Halorhodospira halochloris: one gene and its partner. The protein of the gene in region 1 interacts with the protein of each later gene in a pairwise test. Links are inferred from orthologs where the notes say so. Each region holds a gene or a part of one and is shown on either strand. Other genes may lie near its edges. The genes, in order: nth and aceE.

Evidence for each region.
Region 2: the proteins of nth (region 1) and aceE interact in binary tests that used the Escherichia coli proteins (3 or more experiments, as listed by UniProt). The link is inferred for Halorhodospira halochloris from one-to-one orthologs.

The regions. Positions count from the first base shown.
Region 1 is NZ_AP017372.2:465,039-473,413, forward strand. Bases 3,120-6,118 are described here. They hold nth (endonuclease III), read right to left. Parts: upstream 4,933-6,118; coding sequence 4,306-4,932; downstream 3,120-4,305. Other genes in these bases: HH1059_RS02265 (argininosuccinate synthase), read left to right, coding at 3,120-4,126; HH1059_RS02275 (electron transport complex subunit E), read right to left, coding at 4,932-5,576; HH1059_RS02280 (RnfABCDGE type electron transport complex subunit G), read right to left, coding at 5,573-6,118. In the rest of the region: HH1059_RS02250 (aspartate aminotransferase family protein), read right to left, coding at 1-180; rnt (ribonuclease T), read left to right, coding at 539-1,366; pyrC (dihydroorotase), read right to left, coding at 1,595-2,626; HH1059_RS13900 (hypothetical protein), read left to right, coding at 2,710-2,838; more of HH1059_RS02265, read left to right, coding at 2,915-3,119; more of HH1059_RS02280, read right to left, coding at 6,119-6,184; HH1059_RS02285 (RnfABCDGE type electron transport complex subunit D), read right to left, coding at 6,188-7,153; electron transport complex subunit RsxC, read right to left, coding at 7,157-8,375. UniProt on the Escherichia coli protein: DNA repair enzyme that has both DNA N-glycosylase activity and AP-lyase activity. The DNA N-glycosylase activity releases various damaged pyrimidines from DNA by cleaving the N-glycosidic bond, leaving an AP (apurinic/apyrimidinic) site.
Region 2 is NZ_AP017372.2:2,681,365-2,689,927, forward strand. What follows is about bases 2,120-5,306. They hold aceE (pyruvate dehydrogenase (acetyl-transferring), homodimeric type), read right to left. Parts: upstream 4,999-5,306; coding sequence 2,320-4,998; downstream 2,120-2,319. Other genes in these bases: aceF (dihydrolipoyllysine-residue acetyltransferase), read right to left, coding at 2,120-2,317; fba (class II fructose-bisphosphate aldolase), read right to left, coding at 5,086-5,306. In the rest of the region: lpdA (dihydrolipoyl dehydrogenase), read right to left, coding at 1-708; more of aceF, read right to left, coding at 926-2,119; more of fba, read right to left, coding at 5,307-6,150; pyk (pyruvate kinase), read right to left, coding at 6,171-7,637; HH1059_RS12330 (phosphoglycerate kinase), read right to left, coding at 7,729-8,563. UniProt on the Escherichia coli protein: Component of the pyruvate dehydrogenase (PDH) complex, that catalyzes the overall conversion of pyruvate to acetyl-CoA and CO(2).

The DNA of each region.
Region 1 (8,375 bases):
GCGCGCCTGTTCGGCTATTGCAGCAGCCACCCCCGGATGGCTGTGGCCGAGGACACAGACCGCTATCCCGGCTATGCCATCAAGGTAGGCCCGGCCGTGATCGTCATATAGCCAACTGCCATCGCCATGGGTAAAGGCGACGGGTAGACGTTTGTATGTGGGGATAAGGGCTTGCATTATCCTCGCTTGCGCCAAGGGGTAATTCTCAGAAGATGGATAAGCTACCGGTCTTGTTTTGGCTGTGCAAGTTTTTTGCTAACCTTGCAGGGCCAGTATCGGCTGCGTAGTATGCCTGCACCGTTTAGGTAACCTCTAAAACTTCGCCGGCGCCACCATCCGCCCCGGTGTGGAGGACGCCGTGAATCAATCCCTGGAGGCTTCATGGCGCCATCCCTGGCGCCAAGAGCTCCACACCGGGGCGGATGGTGGCGCTGGCGAAGTTTTTAGAGGCACCCTTTAGAGGTGTCCCCGGGGGAGGAGTCGTATCTCTTCCGCTTACTCCCGTGTTTACAGATTCATTCTCTTGATTACAGAACAGATGGCCGACACTCAGATCCAACAGCAAGATCAGCAGGCGGATGAGACTCCCCCGAATGATCAGAATGTACACAATGGCAAGGCGCACCAGGCTGAAACAGCCGCGCCGAGCTCAGGTGCCAATGGTGAAAAGGATGCAAAGGGAGCAGAGCAAGACGGGCCGCTGATCCGTACCCGCTTTCGCGGCTTTTTGCCGGTGGTCGTAGATGTCGAGACCGGCGGCTTGCAAGCGGAGACCGACGCCCTGCTACAGATCGCTGCGGTGATCTTGCGCTATGATCAGGATAGTGCGCAGCTCTATCCAGCCGAGACGCACACCTGCCATGTTGAGCCGTTTGAGGGCTCGCGGATCGACCCGAAAGCCCTGGAGCTAAACGGTATTGTGCCCGACCACCCGTTGCGTATGGCCCTATCGGAATTGGAGGCACTGCGCAAGATTTTTAACCCGGTGCGCCAAGAACTGCGTAATACTGGCTGTAATCGGGCCGTGTTGGTTGGCCACAACTCCTTCTTCGATCTTGCCTTTCTCAACGCCGCGGTGGAGCGCACCGATTTTAAGCGCAATCCCTTCCACCCCTTCTCCAGCTTTGACACCGCCACCCTTGGTGGTCTCGCCTTCGCCCAGACGGTGCTGGCCAAGGCGACTCGCGCGGCCGGCCTAGAGTGGGATAAGCGCGAGGCGCATTCAGCCATCTATGATGCCGAGAAGACCGCCGAACTCTTCTGTGCCATTGTCAATCGGTGGGACGAGGCGGTGGGGCGGCCGTCGAGTTTTGTGCCGCGGCATAGATCGGGTGGTAAGAATAAAAGCGGTAAGAATAAGAAATAGCCCCTGGGCCTTGTGGGGCCTCAAAAGACTGCTGAAACCGCGCCTGAGACGATTGTTGGCCCCGGTGTGGAGGTCTTGGCGCCAAGGATGGCGCCATGAAGCCTCCAGGGATGGATTAACGGCGTCCTCCACACCGGGGGCAACAATCGGCTCAGGCGCGGTTTTTAGCAGTCGTGAGAGGATCACCTTAGGAATTGACTGCCGTCGCAAAGATTAAGTGCGATCGGCTTAAGCTATGCTCCAAGCCACACTCTCCCCGGCCCGCAGCGGCACAATCTGCTCATCACCACCTGGGTAGGTCTCAGGGACAGGGCTAGAGCATTTCTGCAAGGTAATCGTCTCGCTGTTGACCGGTAGCCCGTAAAAGGCCGGGCCGTTGCGACTGGCAAAGGCCTCAAGGTTTTCCAGTTTGCCCGCCTGCGCAAAGGCCTCGGCGTACAAGCCGAGGGCGATCGGTGCCGAGAAACACCCGGCACAGCCACAGGCCGACTCTTTGGCCGAGCGAGGGTGGGGGGCGGAGTCGGTGCCTAAGAAGAGCCGCGGATGGCCCGAGGTGGCGGCCTCCAATAGCGCCTGGCGATCGTCCTCACGCTTGAGGATTGGCATGCAGTAAAAGTGTGGCTTGAGGCCACCGACGAGTAGGTCGTTGCGATTGTAGAGCAGGTGCTGCGGGGTGAAGGTGGCGGCTAGGTTAGTGTCGCTGCCGCAGACTAGTTTAGCCCCGGCGGCGCTGGTGACGTGCTCGAGGACGATCTTCAGATCCGGGTGGCGTTCTCGTAACGGCATGAATACCTGTTCGATGAAGGCCTGCTCGCGAGCAAAGATATCGATAGCGGCACTGGTCTGCTCACCGTGGATCAGCAGCGGTAGCCCGATCTCGCTCATCGTGTTTAGTACACCGGTGCAGTTACGCAGATCGGTAACCCCGGCGGCGGAGTTGGTGGTGGCGCCGGCCGGGTAGAGCTTGACGGCGGCGATAATGCCGCTGGCAGCAGCCTGTTCGATCTGCTCGGCACTGGTCTGATCGGTAAGATAGAGGGTCATCAGTGGCTCGAAGCGGGATCCGGCCGGCAGGGCGGCGAGGATACGATCGCGGTAAGCGCTGGCCTGCTCGAGGGTGGTTACCGGTGGGTTGAGGTTGGGCATGACGATCGCCCGGGCGAAGTGTTGGGCGCTGTGCGCTACGACCGCGCGCAGGGTGGCGCCATCGCGCAGGTGGAGGTGCCAGTCGTCGGGGCGAGGTATGGTCAGTTGTTGCATTTTCCTGTCTTGAGTCCTTGTGGCTTTTTGGGCGCCTCTAAACTACCCCTGAGCCAATTGGCTACCCCGGTGTGGAGGACGCCGTGAATCCATCCCTGGAGGCTTCATGGCGCCATCCATGGCGCCAAGACCTCCACACCGGGGCAGTCCAATTGGCTCAGGGTAGTCTAGAGGTGCCCGCATGTCTGCTCATAGTGCAAGAGTACTTTTAGTGCTTGATGGCTGATAAACTAAACAGTATAGCTATTTCAGTAAGTAAATGGATTACCAAAGCGGAGTCAAACCCCCATGGCAGAAGTAAAAAAAGTCGTCCTTGCCTACTCTGGCGGTCTCGATACCTCGGTTATCCTCAAGTGGTTAGAGGAGACCTACGGCTGTGAAGTGGTTACCTTTACCGCCGATCTTGGTCAAGGCGAGGAACTGGAGCCGGCACGGCGCAAGGCCGAGGCGTTCGGCATCAAGGAGATCTATGTCGATGATCTGCGCGAGGAGTTTGCCCGCGACTTTGTCTTCCCCATGTTCCGGGCTAACGCTATCTACGAAGGCGAGTACCTGCTCGGCACCTCCATCGCCCGGCCGTTGATTGCCAAGCGGCAGATCGAGATCGCCCGCGAGACCGGTGCCGACGCCGTCGCTCACGGGGCCACCGGTAAGGGCAATGATCAGGTCCGCTTTGAGCTCGGCTATTACGGCCTGGAGCCCGGCATCAAGGTCATCGCCCCCTGGCGTGAGTGGGACCTCAACTCTCGCGAACGGCTGCTCGAGTACGCCGAGCGCCACGGTATAGATATTGAGGGTAAGACCGAGGATGGTGGTTCACCCTACTCAATGGATGCCAACCTGCTGCATATCTCCTACGAAGGCGGGGTGCTGGAGGATACTTGGACGCCCGCTGAGGAGCAGATGTGGCGCTGGAGCAACAGCCCGGAGCAGGCCCCGGATCAGCCGCAGCTGATCGATATAGAGTTCGCTGGCGGTGACCCGGTGGCCGTTGACGGTGAACGTCTCAGCCCGGCGCAGCTGCTATCCCGGCTCAATGAGCTCGGTTGCCGGCACGGCATCGGGCGCATCGATATCGTCGAGAACCGTTACGTCGGTATGAAATCGCGCGGCTGCTACGAGACCCCGGGCGGGAGCATTCTGCTGCGCGCCCATCGGGCGATCGAGTCGATTACCCTCGATCGGGATGCGGCCCATCTTAAAGATGAGATCATGCCGCGCTATGCCGAGCTGATTTATAACGGCTACTGGTTCGCCCCGGAGCGCGAGGCCCTGCAGGCGCTTATCGATAAGACTCAGCAGGATGTTGAGGGTGTGGTGCGGCTTAAGCTCTACAAGGGCAATGTCGAGGTGGTGGGTCGTCAGTCACCGCGCAGCCTGTTCGATGCCTCAGTCGCAACCTTCGAGGATGATGCCGGGGCCTACGATCAGAAGGATGCGGCCGGGTTTATCCGCCTCAACGCCCTGAGGTTGCGCCTCGGCGCGAAGCGGGGTGGTTGATAGAGGGATCTCCAGCAACTCCCCGCTGAGCCTGGTGCCTCGGTGGGGAGGACGCCGTGAATCCATCCCTGGAGGCTTCATGGCGCCATCCTTGGCGCCAAGACCTCCCCACCGAGGCCACCAGGCTCAGCGGGGAGTGTCTGGAAGATCCCATAGGGAAGTATGATTAATTTATCTTCTCAATCCGCGCCATTCTCACACAGATCGGCAATAATGCACTCCCTACACCGCGGCCGCCGAGCCGTGCAGGTGTAGCGGCCGTGGAGGATTAGCCAATGGTGAGCATGGCGCAGAAACTCTTCCGGCGTTGTCGCCGTCAGGCCCTCTTCGACCTCGCGGACAGTGCTTCCGGGGGCCAAGCCGCTGCGATTGGCGAGGCGAAAGACGTGGGTGTCGACGGCTATAGTTGGCTCGCCGAAGGCGGTGTTGAGGATGACGTTGGCGGTCTTGCGCCCGACCCCTGGTAGCTCCTCTAATTCGGCGCGGGTGCGCGGCAGCTCACCGCCGTGTTTGTCGAGCAGTATCTGGCAGGCGGCGATGATGTTGCGGGCCTTGTTGTTGTACAAGCCGATATTCTCGATATAGCCCTTCACCCCCGTCTCGCCTAACTCCAGCATCTGCGCCGCGGTATTGGCAACAGCGAAGAGCTTTGCCGTCGCGGCATTGACGCTGCGATCGGTACTTTGGGCCGAGAGGATCACCGCGATAAGCAGCTCAAAAGGGCTGCTGTAATGCAGCTCGGTGGTCGGCTCGGGCAGGGCCTCGCGCAGGCGGCGAAATATTTCGTAGCGGTTGGTTTGATCCACTATGAGCGATCTTCGATGCGGTTTTTCAACGCCAGGAGTACGGCTAGGCCGATAAAGGCCCCGGGGGGGAGGATGGCGAGCAGGAAGAGATCGCCATCGACCAGTTCAATCGTCCAGTTGGCAGCAATATCGCCGAATAATTGATCGGCACCGTCGAGTAGGGTCCCCCGGCCGAGCAACTCGCGCATCGCGCCGAGCACTACCAGCACGGCGGCGAAGCCGGCGCCGGTCGCCAGGCCATCGAGGGCGGCGGGGGCGACCGGTTGGCGCGAGGCGAAGGCCTCGGCGCGGGCGAGTATAGCGCAGTTGGTGACGATCAGGGGGAGAAACAGGCCCAAGGTGCGGTAAAGATCGTGTAGCCAAGCCGCTACCAGCAGTTCGACGATGGTCACGAATGAGGCGATGATGAGGATAAACACCGGGATACGGACGTCCTGCGGTACCCAGTTGCGGATCAGCGAGACCACTATGCTCGAGGCGGTCACCACCAGCAGGGTAGCGATCCCCAGGCCAAGTCCAGCCATCGCCGTAGTGGTAACGGCGAGCAGGGGGCAGAGGCCGAGGAGCTGGACAAGCGCGGCATTATTTTTCCACAGCCCCTCATACCAGATGGCTTTGCTGCTCGGCGGTGGGTTTGCGCTCATTGTTGATCACCTTGATATCGCTCGGGCTGCTCTTGGAAGTCGATAAGAACCTTACGCACTGCGTCGACAACTGCCCGCGCCGTTATGGTCGCACTGGTAATGCCGTCGAACTCGCCGCCATCGCCTCTCAGTTGCCAGTCCTCTTGGGGTGGGTCGGCGAGTGAGCGGCCGCTAAAGGTCTCTATCCAGTCGCTGCGGGACGCCTCTATGGCGTCGCCAAGGCCGGGGGTCTCGCGGTGGTAGACGGTGCGCACTGCGATGATCTGGCCTTGCGGGTCGATGCCGATCAGCAGGCTGATCGGTCCGGCATAGCCCTCAGGGGTCTGTGCTTCGACCGCTGCGGCTATGAACTCTCCTTCGCTGTAGGCAGGGTAAACGCGCGCCTGTTCGCCGCCGGGGATCGGTGAGGGTATGGTGTAGGCGTCGGCGTCGGGTTCGTTATCGTGTTCCTCTGGCAGGACTGCTTCTAGGCGGTCGAGGACCACTTGCCTCTCGGCGGCACTGATCCTCTCCGCGGTTAGTTCATAGACCCCGGCCACCAGGGCTAGGCCGACACCGACAAAGGCGGCGAGTACACCTCCGGCGCGAAGTGAGGCAGTCCAGGCCATGGCTTATCTCTCCCCCATGCGGCGAAATATGTAATCGAGTAGTGGGGCGGCGGCGTTGAGCATCAGTATGGCGAATGCGAAGCCATCAGGGTGCCCGCCGAACTCGCGGATTATTATGGCGATTATGCCGATGCCGATCGCATAGGCCCAGCGCGCGGCGGCATCCGCCGGGGCGGTCACCGGGTCACTGGCGATGAAGATCGCCACTAACAAGGTTGCCCCGGAGAGAAGATGGAAGCTGACCGGGGCGCCGCCGGTGAATTGGAAGATTGCTGCGGTCAATGCCGTGCCGACAATGACGCCCGCGGGCAGCCGCCAATCGATAGTGCCGCGGGCGATCAGAAATGCCCCGCCGAGAATCAGTGCCAGGCCCTTCCAGGTCCAGGCGCCGGTAGCTACCAACCCGGCCATGCGCTCATCATCGTCCATCAGGGCCGCCAAGCCGTCGGTAGCCAGCTTATCTAGCGGCGTGGCGTGGGTCATGGCATCGGCCAGCGGGGCGAGGGTGCCGGTGAGAAAGTAGCTCAGGGCCTCGCCGCTGGGGATGGCGGCGGTGAGGCCCGGGTCCGGGGCGGGCCACAGGCCGGTGGCCTGGGGGAAGGCGAGGACCACGGCGACGTAACCCACCATGGCGGGGTTGAAGACGTTCTGGCCGAGCCCGCCGTAGACCTGTTTACCGAGCAGGATGGCGAGGGCCCCGGCCAGGGCCGGTATCCACCAGGGCAGCACGGGGGGTAGGGTGATGCCGATGAGCAGGGCGGTAACCCAGACACTGCCATCGCTAACTGCTACGCGAGGTGATTGGCCACGGGCGTGAGCGCCCAGGACCTCGGCGAGTAGCGCAGCTAGCAGAGCCGCACCGGTGTTGAGCAGGATGCCGACCCCGAACAGCCACACCATTACCGCGGCTGCTGGTATCGAAGCCAACAGGACCTCTCCCATGATCCTGGGCGTTGTCTGTGTTGCCAATGCTTAACTCTCCGTTGTCTCGTTAGAGCTCTTATTCTGGCTAGCCACAGCTTGGCGCTTACGTTGGCGAGCCTGCTCCTTCTCCCGTTTTTGGCGTTCCTCGCGAGCTTTTTTCGCTTCGTTGCGGCGCTTGGCACGCTCTGCAGCCTCGCGCTCGGCCATGCGGGCGCGGGTCATATCCCGGGCATGGCCGAGGGCTCCGGCAAGCGGTATCGAGCTCGGACAGACCAGGTCACAGCTGGCGCAGCCGGTGCAGCGGAGCGGGTCGAGTTCTATTGATTCGGCCGGTTCGCCGACATTCACCCCGGCGCGGATAGCGCTGACCATCTCGTGCGGCCGGAGACCTTCTGGGCAGACCTTGGTGCACTTGGAGCAGCGAATACATGGCTGCTCAGGCAGGGGCGACTCTGCCGGTGACTCGAGGATTATGCCGCTCATACCATGCGTTATGGGCACCTCGCGGTTGGTTATGGGGATGCCCATGATGCCGCCGCCGACCATGATCCGCCCCTGCGGCTCTCCGGCCACGGCGAGGACATCGCGCAGCGGGGTGCCGACCCTGATCCAGTAGTTGCCAGGATGAGCGGCGGATCCGCCGCTTACCGTTACTAGCCGGTCGAGTGACGGTTCGCCGTGGACGACTGCCCGGTAGGCGGCGTACAGGGTCGAGACGTTCTGGATTACGACGCCGACCGTTGTCGGCCGGGCGCCGGCGGGAACGATGCGTCCGGTGGCTGGATAGACTATATTGCGCTCGTTGCCGGCCGGGTAGTGGGCATCGACGGTGACCACCTGGATACCGCCGCCCTCGGCGGCAATGGCCTGGCGTGCCGCGGCTGCTGCATAGCGCGATCCGGCCTTGACTGCTATGAGGATGCGACTGGCGCCACAGGCCCGGGCGGCAAGGCGGGCACCGGTTACGATCTGTGCGGCGTGGTGGCGTAATAGGGTTTCATCGCAGGTTAGATAGGTGTCGCACTCAACACCGTTGACTACCAGGGTATCGACGCCGCATTCGGCGGCATCGGCGAGTTTCAGTGCCGATGGGAAGGCGGCCCCGCCCATGCCGCGGATGCCGGCTTGGCGAATGCGCTCGAGAATTACCCCGGCAGGTTGTTCAAGCGGGTCGTTTAGTGCCGGCATGGGTTCGGCGCTATGCTCTTCACCATCGGCTTTGATGATCAGGCACTTGACCTTAGCGTTAGCCGGGTGGGATATGGCC
Region 2 (8,563 bases), 2.2 Mb from region 1 along the record:
AACCTTACGTTGCTTAGCCAACCCGGCCAAGCCATCGGTAAGTTGCTTAACGACACTGCGTTTCCATGCGTTGAGTTGATCTAGATTTACCTTCGGCTTGCCGAAGCTGATTCCGTGCTCCCCCATCTGTTCGGCCTCGTCCTTGACCTTGACAGCATGGAGCAGGGCCTTCGACGGTATACAGCCGACATTCAAACAGACTCCGCCGAGGACTGGGTACTGATCAACCAAGATGACTTTCAGCCCCAAGTCAGCGGCGCGGAAAGCGGCAGAGTAGCCACCCGGCCCCGCACCGAGGACTAACAGATCGCAATCAGGGTTCGCCGGCGTCTCACCTGCCGCCGGCGCCGGCTCCTGGCCACTCGCCACGCTACTGCTGGCTTGTCCTGAGGCGCTCTCCGCCCCCTGATCGCTAGTAACTGGCTTAGCACCAGCATCGGCACCAGTGTCGATGTCGGTATCGGTCGCTGCTTCTGCCTCCAAGGTTAAGATTACACTGCCTTGTGAGACACGGTCACCAACACCTACTTGGAGCTCCTTCACAACTCCTGCAGCACTAGCCGGCACCTCCATGCTTGCCTTGTCCGACTCTAAGGTAATCAGTGGCTGTTCGTGCTCGATGCGATCTCCCGGAGCGACTAACACCTCGATTATTTCCACATCCTCGAAATCGCCAATATCCGGTACTTTAAGCTGTTGCTCTGCCATCACTGCCTATCCTTTAATCCTATAAGGAACCCCTAATCCCCCCAGGGGCCCAATTGGTTGCCCAAGGTGGAGGTCTTGGCGCCAAGGATGGCGCCATGAAACCTCCAGGGATGGATTCAGGCGTCCTCCACCCTGGGGCAGCCGACTGGGCTTTCCGAGGGAGTTTTTAGCGGCGCTCTATAGGAAACCGCTAAAACCCACAACGCTTAGAGGCGCCCTAAAGCACCAACCGGCGCAGATCTCCCAAAACCTTCGCCAAAAAGTTAGTAAAGCGCGCCGCCATCGCCCCGTCGATCACTCGATGATCGTAAGAGAGTGACAACGGCAACATTAATCGGGGCTCGAATTCTTTGCCGTTCCAAACCGGCTTAGTAGCTGAACGCGATGCGCCTAGAATCGCCACCTCGGGGGCATTAACGATGGGTGTAAAGGCAGTCCCGCCAATGCCACCGAGGCTGGAAATAGTGAAACAGCCACCTTGCATATCGGCGGAAGAGAGCTTGCCCTGGCGGGCCTTTTGCGAGATCTCACCTAATTCAGCAGCAATCTCCATTACCCCCTTACCATCAACTCCACGCAGTACCGGCACTACTAAGCCATCCGGTGTATCGACAGCAACACCGATGTTGCAGTACTTCTTGACGATTAGCTCCTGGCCGTCCGCAGCCAAACTGGAGTTAAACCGTGGCATCTCGTGCAGGGCAGCGCTCACCGCCTTAACCAGAAACGCCAGCGGGGTGAGCTTGACCCCGCGGTTTTCCGCTTCTGGCTGCATAGATTTACGAAACGATTCCAACTCGGTGATATCCGCCTCATCGAACTGAGTGACGTGGGGAACATTGAGCCAGCTGCGGTGCAAATGGGGGCCCGAGAGGCGCTGAATCCGGGTCAATGGTACCCTCTCGACCTCGCCAAACTGGCTAAAATCTATCTCTGGTAGCGGCGGAATTGCCCCACTTGCGGTGCCTTCTGCAGCTGGCCCTGGTGCTGCACTAGTTGCTGCCGCTTGCTGCATTGTCTGCTTAACAAAGGCCTGGACATCGTCTTTGCGAATCCTACCGTAGCGCCCGCTCCCGCTGACCAGGCCAAGATCGACCCCCAGCTCGCGGGCGTAGCGGCGTACCGCTGGGCTAGCGTGGGCGGCACGATGCCGCTCGCGATCGATGCGTGCGTCACTCGCGCCCGCAGCCTCAGAAGCCGGAGCAGCAGCGCTCGATTCTGGTGACGCTGCAACCTCCGCTTGAGGGGTAGCGGCAGCACCTGCCGAAGCGCTCTCCTCCGCGGCACTAGGTGTCGCCGCCGCCTGCTCACTGGCCCCGGTAGCGGCCTGGCCACTATCAACGGTGGCTGAATCCTGAGACTCGGCAGCAGCCGCAGTATCCAGGGTAAGAATGACGCTGCCCTCCGAGACGCGGTCCCCCACCCCGACGTGGAGCTCTTGGACTACGCCACCGGCGCTCGACGGCACTTCCATGCTCGCCTTATCCGATTCCAGTGTGATCAGCGATTGCTCCGGGGCAACCACATCCCCCGGAGCAACCAACACCTCGATGATTTCTACATCTGCAAAATCGCCGATATCAGGGACCTTGACTTGTTCAACTGCCACGGTCACACCTCCCACGGATTAGCGGCATCAGTGGCAAGTCCATACTCTTTCACGGCCTGTCCTACCTTAGCCGCATCAATCTCACCCTGCTCAGCCAGCGCCCACAATGCCGTCGTCGTGATCTGGTAGCGATCAACCTCAAAGAAGCGGCGCAGACTCTCGCGAGTATCCGAACGCCCGAAACCATCGGTCCCCAGCACCCAGTAGGGCCGATCAATATACGGCCTAACCTGCTCGGCGTAGGCGCGGACATAATCGGTCGCGGCGACAGCAGGTCCCGTATAATCGGCCAAGCACTGCTCGATATAGGGGCGTGCAGCTTTGCTAGCGCCGTGCAAGCGCTGCTGACGCTGACAGCTCATGCCGTCTCGAGCCAGCTCAGTAAATGATGGACAACTCCAAATGTCGGCCTGCACCCCCCAGTCGTCTTCAAGCAGCTGCGCCGCTGCCATCACTTCGCGCATGATACTTCCGGAACCGAGCAGCTGAACCCGCGGCGCATCAGACGCAGCATCACCGTGGCTAAAGCAGTACATGCCGCGCAGGATGCCCTCCTCGACCCCCTGCGGTAACGCCGGCTGCGGGTAGTTTTCGTTATATATAGTGATATAGAAGAAGACATTATCCTGATCGGCAAACATCCGCTGCATACCGCCTTGGAGAATAACCGCAAGCTCATAAGCAAAGGCCGGATCGTAGCTGATGCAGTTAGGAATAGCCGAAGCCAAAAGGTGGCTATGGCCATCCTGGTGCTGCAGCCCCTCGCCGTTGAGCGTAGTCCGGCCTGCGGTGCCGCCCATTAAGAAGCCGCGCGCCTGGATATCGCCCGCCGCCCAAATAAGATCCCCGACACGCTGGAATCCGAACATTGAGTAGAAGATATAGAATGGGACCATATTAACGCCGTGATTAGCGTAAGCCGTAGCAGCGGCTATCCAGGTCGACATAGCCCCCGCTTCGTCGATCCCCTCTTCCAAGATCTGACCCTTCTTATCCTCTTTATAAAACATCAATTGATCGGCATCCTCGGGCTCGTAGAGCTGCCCGACCGAGGAGTAGATGCCAAGCTGACGAAATAGCCCCTCCATACCGAAGGTGCGCGCCTCATCCGGGACTATCGGTACGATATTCTGACCAACATTCTTATCCCGCGTCAGTGCCGTCAGGGCACGGACAAAGGCCATTGTGGTCGACTGCTCGCGATCGCCACTGCCCTCAAGCAGGGCCTTAAACGTATCCAGCTGCGGAACCTCTAGCGCCGGCGCCCGCTGCACTCGCTGCGGCAGGTAACCACCGAGGGCTCGGCGGCGCTCGTGCAGGTAGCGAATCTCCGGGGCATCATCATCCGGCTTGTAGAACGGCGTCTCTTTAAGCTGCTCATCTGGGATGGGAATCTCGTAGTGATCGCGAAACTTACGCAGCGCGCTCTCGCCCATCTTCTTTTGCTGGTGAGTAATGTTCTGGCCCTCACCAGCCTCACCCATGCCGTAACCCTTGACTGTCTTCGCTAAGATGACCGTCGGCTGACCGGTGTGATTGACTGCGGCGTGGTAGGCGGCATAGACCTTATGCGGATCGTGGCCACCGCGGTTAAGGCGGTAGATGTCGTAGTCCGACATGCCCGCGACCATCTGCTCTAGCTCGGGATACTTAGCAAAGAAGTGCTTGCGCGTATAGTCGCCGCCGCGAGCCTTGAACGCCTGATACTCGCCGTCGACGCACTCCTCCATGCGCTGCTGCAACAGCCCGGTGTGATCCATCTCCAGCAGCGGATCCCAGCGCGACCCCCAAATGACCTTGATGACGTTCCAGCCAGCGCCGCGAAACTCGCCTTCAAGTTCCTGAATAATCTTACTATTGCCGCGCACCGGACCATCTAGGCGCTGTAGGTTGCAGTTAACGACAAAGATCAAATTATCCAAGTTTTCGCGCGCGGCGGTATCGATTGAGCCGAGAGATTCAGGCTCATCCATCTCGCCATCGCCCATGAAGGCCCAGACCTTGCGCCCCGAGGTGTCACGGATACCCCGATCGTGCATATAGCGCATGAACCGGGCCTGTTGCACAGCTTGAATCGGCCCCAGCCCCATAGATACGGTGGGGAATTGCCAAAAGTCCGGCATCAGCCACGGATGCGGGTAAGAACTGACCCCCTGACCATCGACGTCGCGCCGGAAGTTGCTGATTTGCTCTTCACTCAATCGCCCTTCGAGGAAGGCCCGGGCATAGATACCTGGTGCAGAGTGGCCTTGAATAAAGACCATATCGCCATCTTGTTCGGCATTAGGCGCCCGCCAAAAGTGGTTAAAGCCGATTTCGTAAAGCGTGCAGGCCGATGCATAGCTAGCGATATGGCCGCCGATACCATCATTTTGACGATTGGCATTGACCACCATAGCGATAGCATTCCAGCGCACCAGCGAGCGGATGCGCCACTCTAGGTGGTGATCGCGATACTCCGGTGGGCGGGCCTCAAGGTGGCGGGGAATGGTATTGATGTAGCCTGTGGTGGCCTTAAACGGTAAGTGGCCGCAGCGCCGGCGACCTTTCTCTACCAACTTCTCGAGTATGAAGTGGGCCCTCTCTGGCCCTTCGTTATCGATTACAGCATCCAGGGCCTCAAGCCACTCTTGGATCTCCTCCGGATCGGGATCGTCGTGCAACTGCGGTATAGCAGCCATACATCACCTCTTGGCTAAGAGACGCTGATTAGCCGCCCCGCAAGCCGCACGGAGTGCAGCTCGCAGGGCTTTAGCGGCTAATAAAGGTTAGCTGACTTTGGGGTCGAGCTCACCGGATTCATAACGCTCGAACATCACCGCCGTTGACAGCGGCTTGATCTTAGAGGCCATGCCGGCTGAACCGAAGGCCTCATAACGAGCCTTACAGATCTCCTTCATGGCATCGGTGGAGGCCTGGAGGAACTTGCGTGGGTCGAAGTTCGACTTGTTCTCGGCTAGGTGTTTGCGGACTGCACCAGTCGAGGCCAGGCGCAAGTCGGTGTCGATGTTTACCTTGCGCACCCCGTTCTTGATCCCCTCCTGGACCTCTTCTACTGGCACACCGTAGGTCTCGGGGATCTCCCCGCCGTACTGGTTAATGATCTCCAGCCACTCTTGCGGGACTTGCGACGAACCGTGCATAACCAGGTGGGTATTCGGCAGGCGCTGGTGGATCTCTTTAATCCGGCTGATCGCCAGGATGTCGCCCGTCGGTGGGCGGGTAAACTTATAGGCACCATGGCTCGTGCCGCAGGCGATCGCTAGGGCATCGACGTGGGTGTCACGGACGAACTGAGCCGCCTCTTCCGGATCGGTCAGCAGCTTATCCTTGTCCATCTTGCCTTCGGCGCCGACGCCATCCTCTTTGCCGGCCTCACCAGTCTCAAGCGAACCGAGCACGCCGATTTCGCCCTCAACCGATACACCACCGGCATGGGCCATCTCGACGGTGCGCCGGGTGACGTTAACATTGTAATCGTAATCCGCCGGGGTCTTGCCGTCTTCGCGCAGCGAGCCGTCCATCATCACCGAAGTAAATCCGGATTGAATGGCGCGCATGCACATCCCCGGATTAGCGCCGTGGTCGAGGTGAACAACCAACGGCACCTCGGGATAATTCTCCACTGCCGCCTCCATCAAGTGGCGGTAGAAGGGCACACCGGCGTACTTGCGTGCACCGGCCGAAGCCTGCACGATTGCCGGACTATCACACTCCTTTGCCGCCTCCATAATGGCGTGCAGCTGCTCCATATTATTGGCGTTAAAGGCTGGCATCCCATAGCCGTTCTCAGCAGCGTGATCAAGTAGCTGCCGCAGGGTTATCATCGCCATAGTCTCGACTCCTCCATTATTTAACTTTTCGAGATGGATGTGTCATTGAGATAGTCATCAACACATATAATCCGCAGCGTATTTGTCCCACCCGATGAGCCTATGCTGTCACCGTGGGTAACTACGACATGATCGCCTTGGGTCAGTAATCCCTGCCTGGACAAGCGCTCGAGCAGACGACTCTTAAGCGCATCCAGGTCTTCTTGCTCAGGATCGATCTCTAGGGGATAGACGCCGCGATAGAGCGTGACGCGGCCACGGGTTTGCGGATGTCTGGTTAGGACATAAATTGGCAAACCGGAGCTGATTCGTGACATCCATACTGCGGTTGACCCCGATTCAGTAATCACGATGAGGGCCTTGATAGCAAAGTGATTGGCAGCATACATCGCTGCCATAGCGATGGTTTCATCGACCCGACAAAAAACCTCATCCAGACGGTGGTGTGATACCGTCACCGTGCGGTTCTTCTCCGCCTCACGACAGACACGATCCATAGCCCCCACCGCCCGATCCGGGTAGCGGCCGGCCGCGGTCTCGGCAGAGAGCATCACGGCGTCGGTGCCATCAAGCACGGCATTAGCAACATCAAAGACCTCGGCCCGGGTCGGAATCGGATTCTCAATCATCGACTCCATCATCTGTGTTGCTGTTATCACCGCCCGATTACTCTGCCGGGCATTCTGGATGAGCCGTTTCTGCACCTCGGGCAACGCTGCATCACCGATCTCAACGCCGAGATCGCCTCGGGCCACCATAATCGCATCGGCCGCTTCAATGATCTCGTCCGCAGCGGTAATCGCTTCGGCCCGCTCGATCTTAGCGACAATCCCGGCACCGCGCCCCCCCGCGTCAATCATAAGCTGCCGAGCTTCCTCAATGTCAGCAGCACTTCGCGGAAAGGAAACCGCCAAGAACTCCACACCGAGATCTGCAGCTGTGGCAATATCCCGGCGATCCTTGTCGGTCAACGCAGGCGCTGAAAGGCCACCACCACGGCGATTGATGCCCTTGCGCGCCGAAAGTTCACCGCCATGCACCACGGTCGTCTTCACCGCACTGCCTGCCACCTCATCAACCCTTAGCACTAGACGGCCATCGTCAAGCAAAAGCTCATCGCCGGGCACCACGTCATCGGGCAGTCCGGAATAAGCAATGCCTACCGCCTCCTTACTCCCTGCCTCGGCCCCCATTTGTGCATCGAGGGTAAAACCATCGCCTTCGCGCAACTGTACTGGGCCATCGCGGAAGCCCTCAATGCGAATCTTCGGCCCCTGGAGATCGACCAGTACCCCCACCCGGCGCTGATGTGCTGTAGACCACTCCCGAACTTCGCTAACGCGGCGACGGTGATCCTCTACATCCCCATGAGAAAGGTTGATGCGCACCACATCAACGCCAGCGGCCAGCAGCCTCTGCAGTGCCCCGGGCTGGTCGGTCGCCGGCCCGAGGGTAGCGAGTATCTTGGTACGCCGGGGCTTGGCCATAGTCTATCTGCTCCCCCTGGAGCTGATCATGAAATTTTTATTTTGATTCTGTTAGTAGTTGTCCTACTCAAAGCGGCACGTTGCGCCATGTTCAGCCCTCTCGCGCCCGCTGCTCAAGCACCGCGACTCCAGGCAGCTCACGCCCTTCCAGCAACTCGAGGAAGGCACCACCACCGGTAGAGATATACGAGATATTTTCAGTTACTCCGAACTGTTCGACAGCCGCCAAGGTGTCACCACCACCAGCTATCGAAAAGCCGTTACTCGCACCGATCGCGGCAGCGAGGGCACGCGTACCGCCAGCGAATTGCTCCATTTCGAAGACCCCAACCGGTCCGTTCCAAACAATGGTCCCGGCATTGCGCAGCATACCGTCGTAACGTGACTGGGTTTGTGGCCCGACGTCGAGGATCATCTCATCATCGGGAACGGCATCCACCGCCCTGACTTCTGCCGCAGCTTCGGCTGAAAACTCTTTGGCAGTGATAACATCCTCTGGCACCGGAATCTCGCCGCCCTTTGCCAGTGCCTCATCCATAAGCCGTTTAGCCGTGTCGACATAGTCCTTCTCGTAGAGCGACTTGCCAACACTGTAGCCGGCGGCGGCAATGAAGGTGTTGGCAATACCGCCACCCACAATCAGCTGATCGACCTTCTCGGTAAGAGCTTCTAAAACCTGGACCTTGCCCGAGACCTTGGAGCCACCAACAATAGCCACCATCGGCCGATTGGGGTTATCCAATGCCTTATCGAGGGCCTCCAGCTCGGCCGTAAGCAGCGGCCCGGCACACGCCTCAGGGGCAAAGCGCGCGACACCGTGGGTTGACGCTTGAGCGCGGTGCGCAGTGCCAAAGGCGTCCATGACAAAGACGTCACAAAGCGCTGCCATGCGTTTGGCCAGGGCCTCATCATCCTTGGTCTCCCCG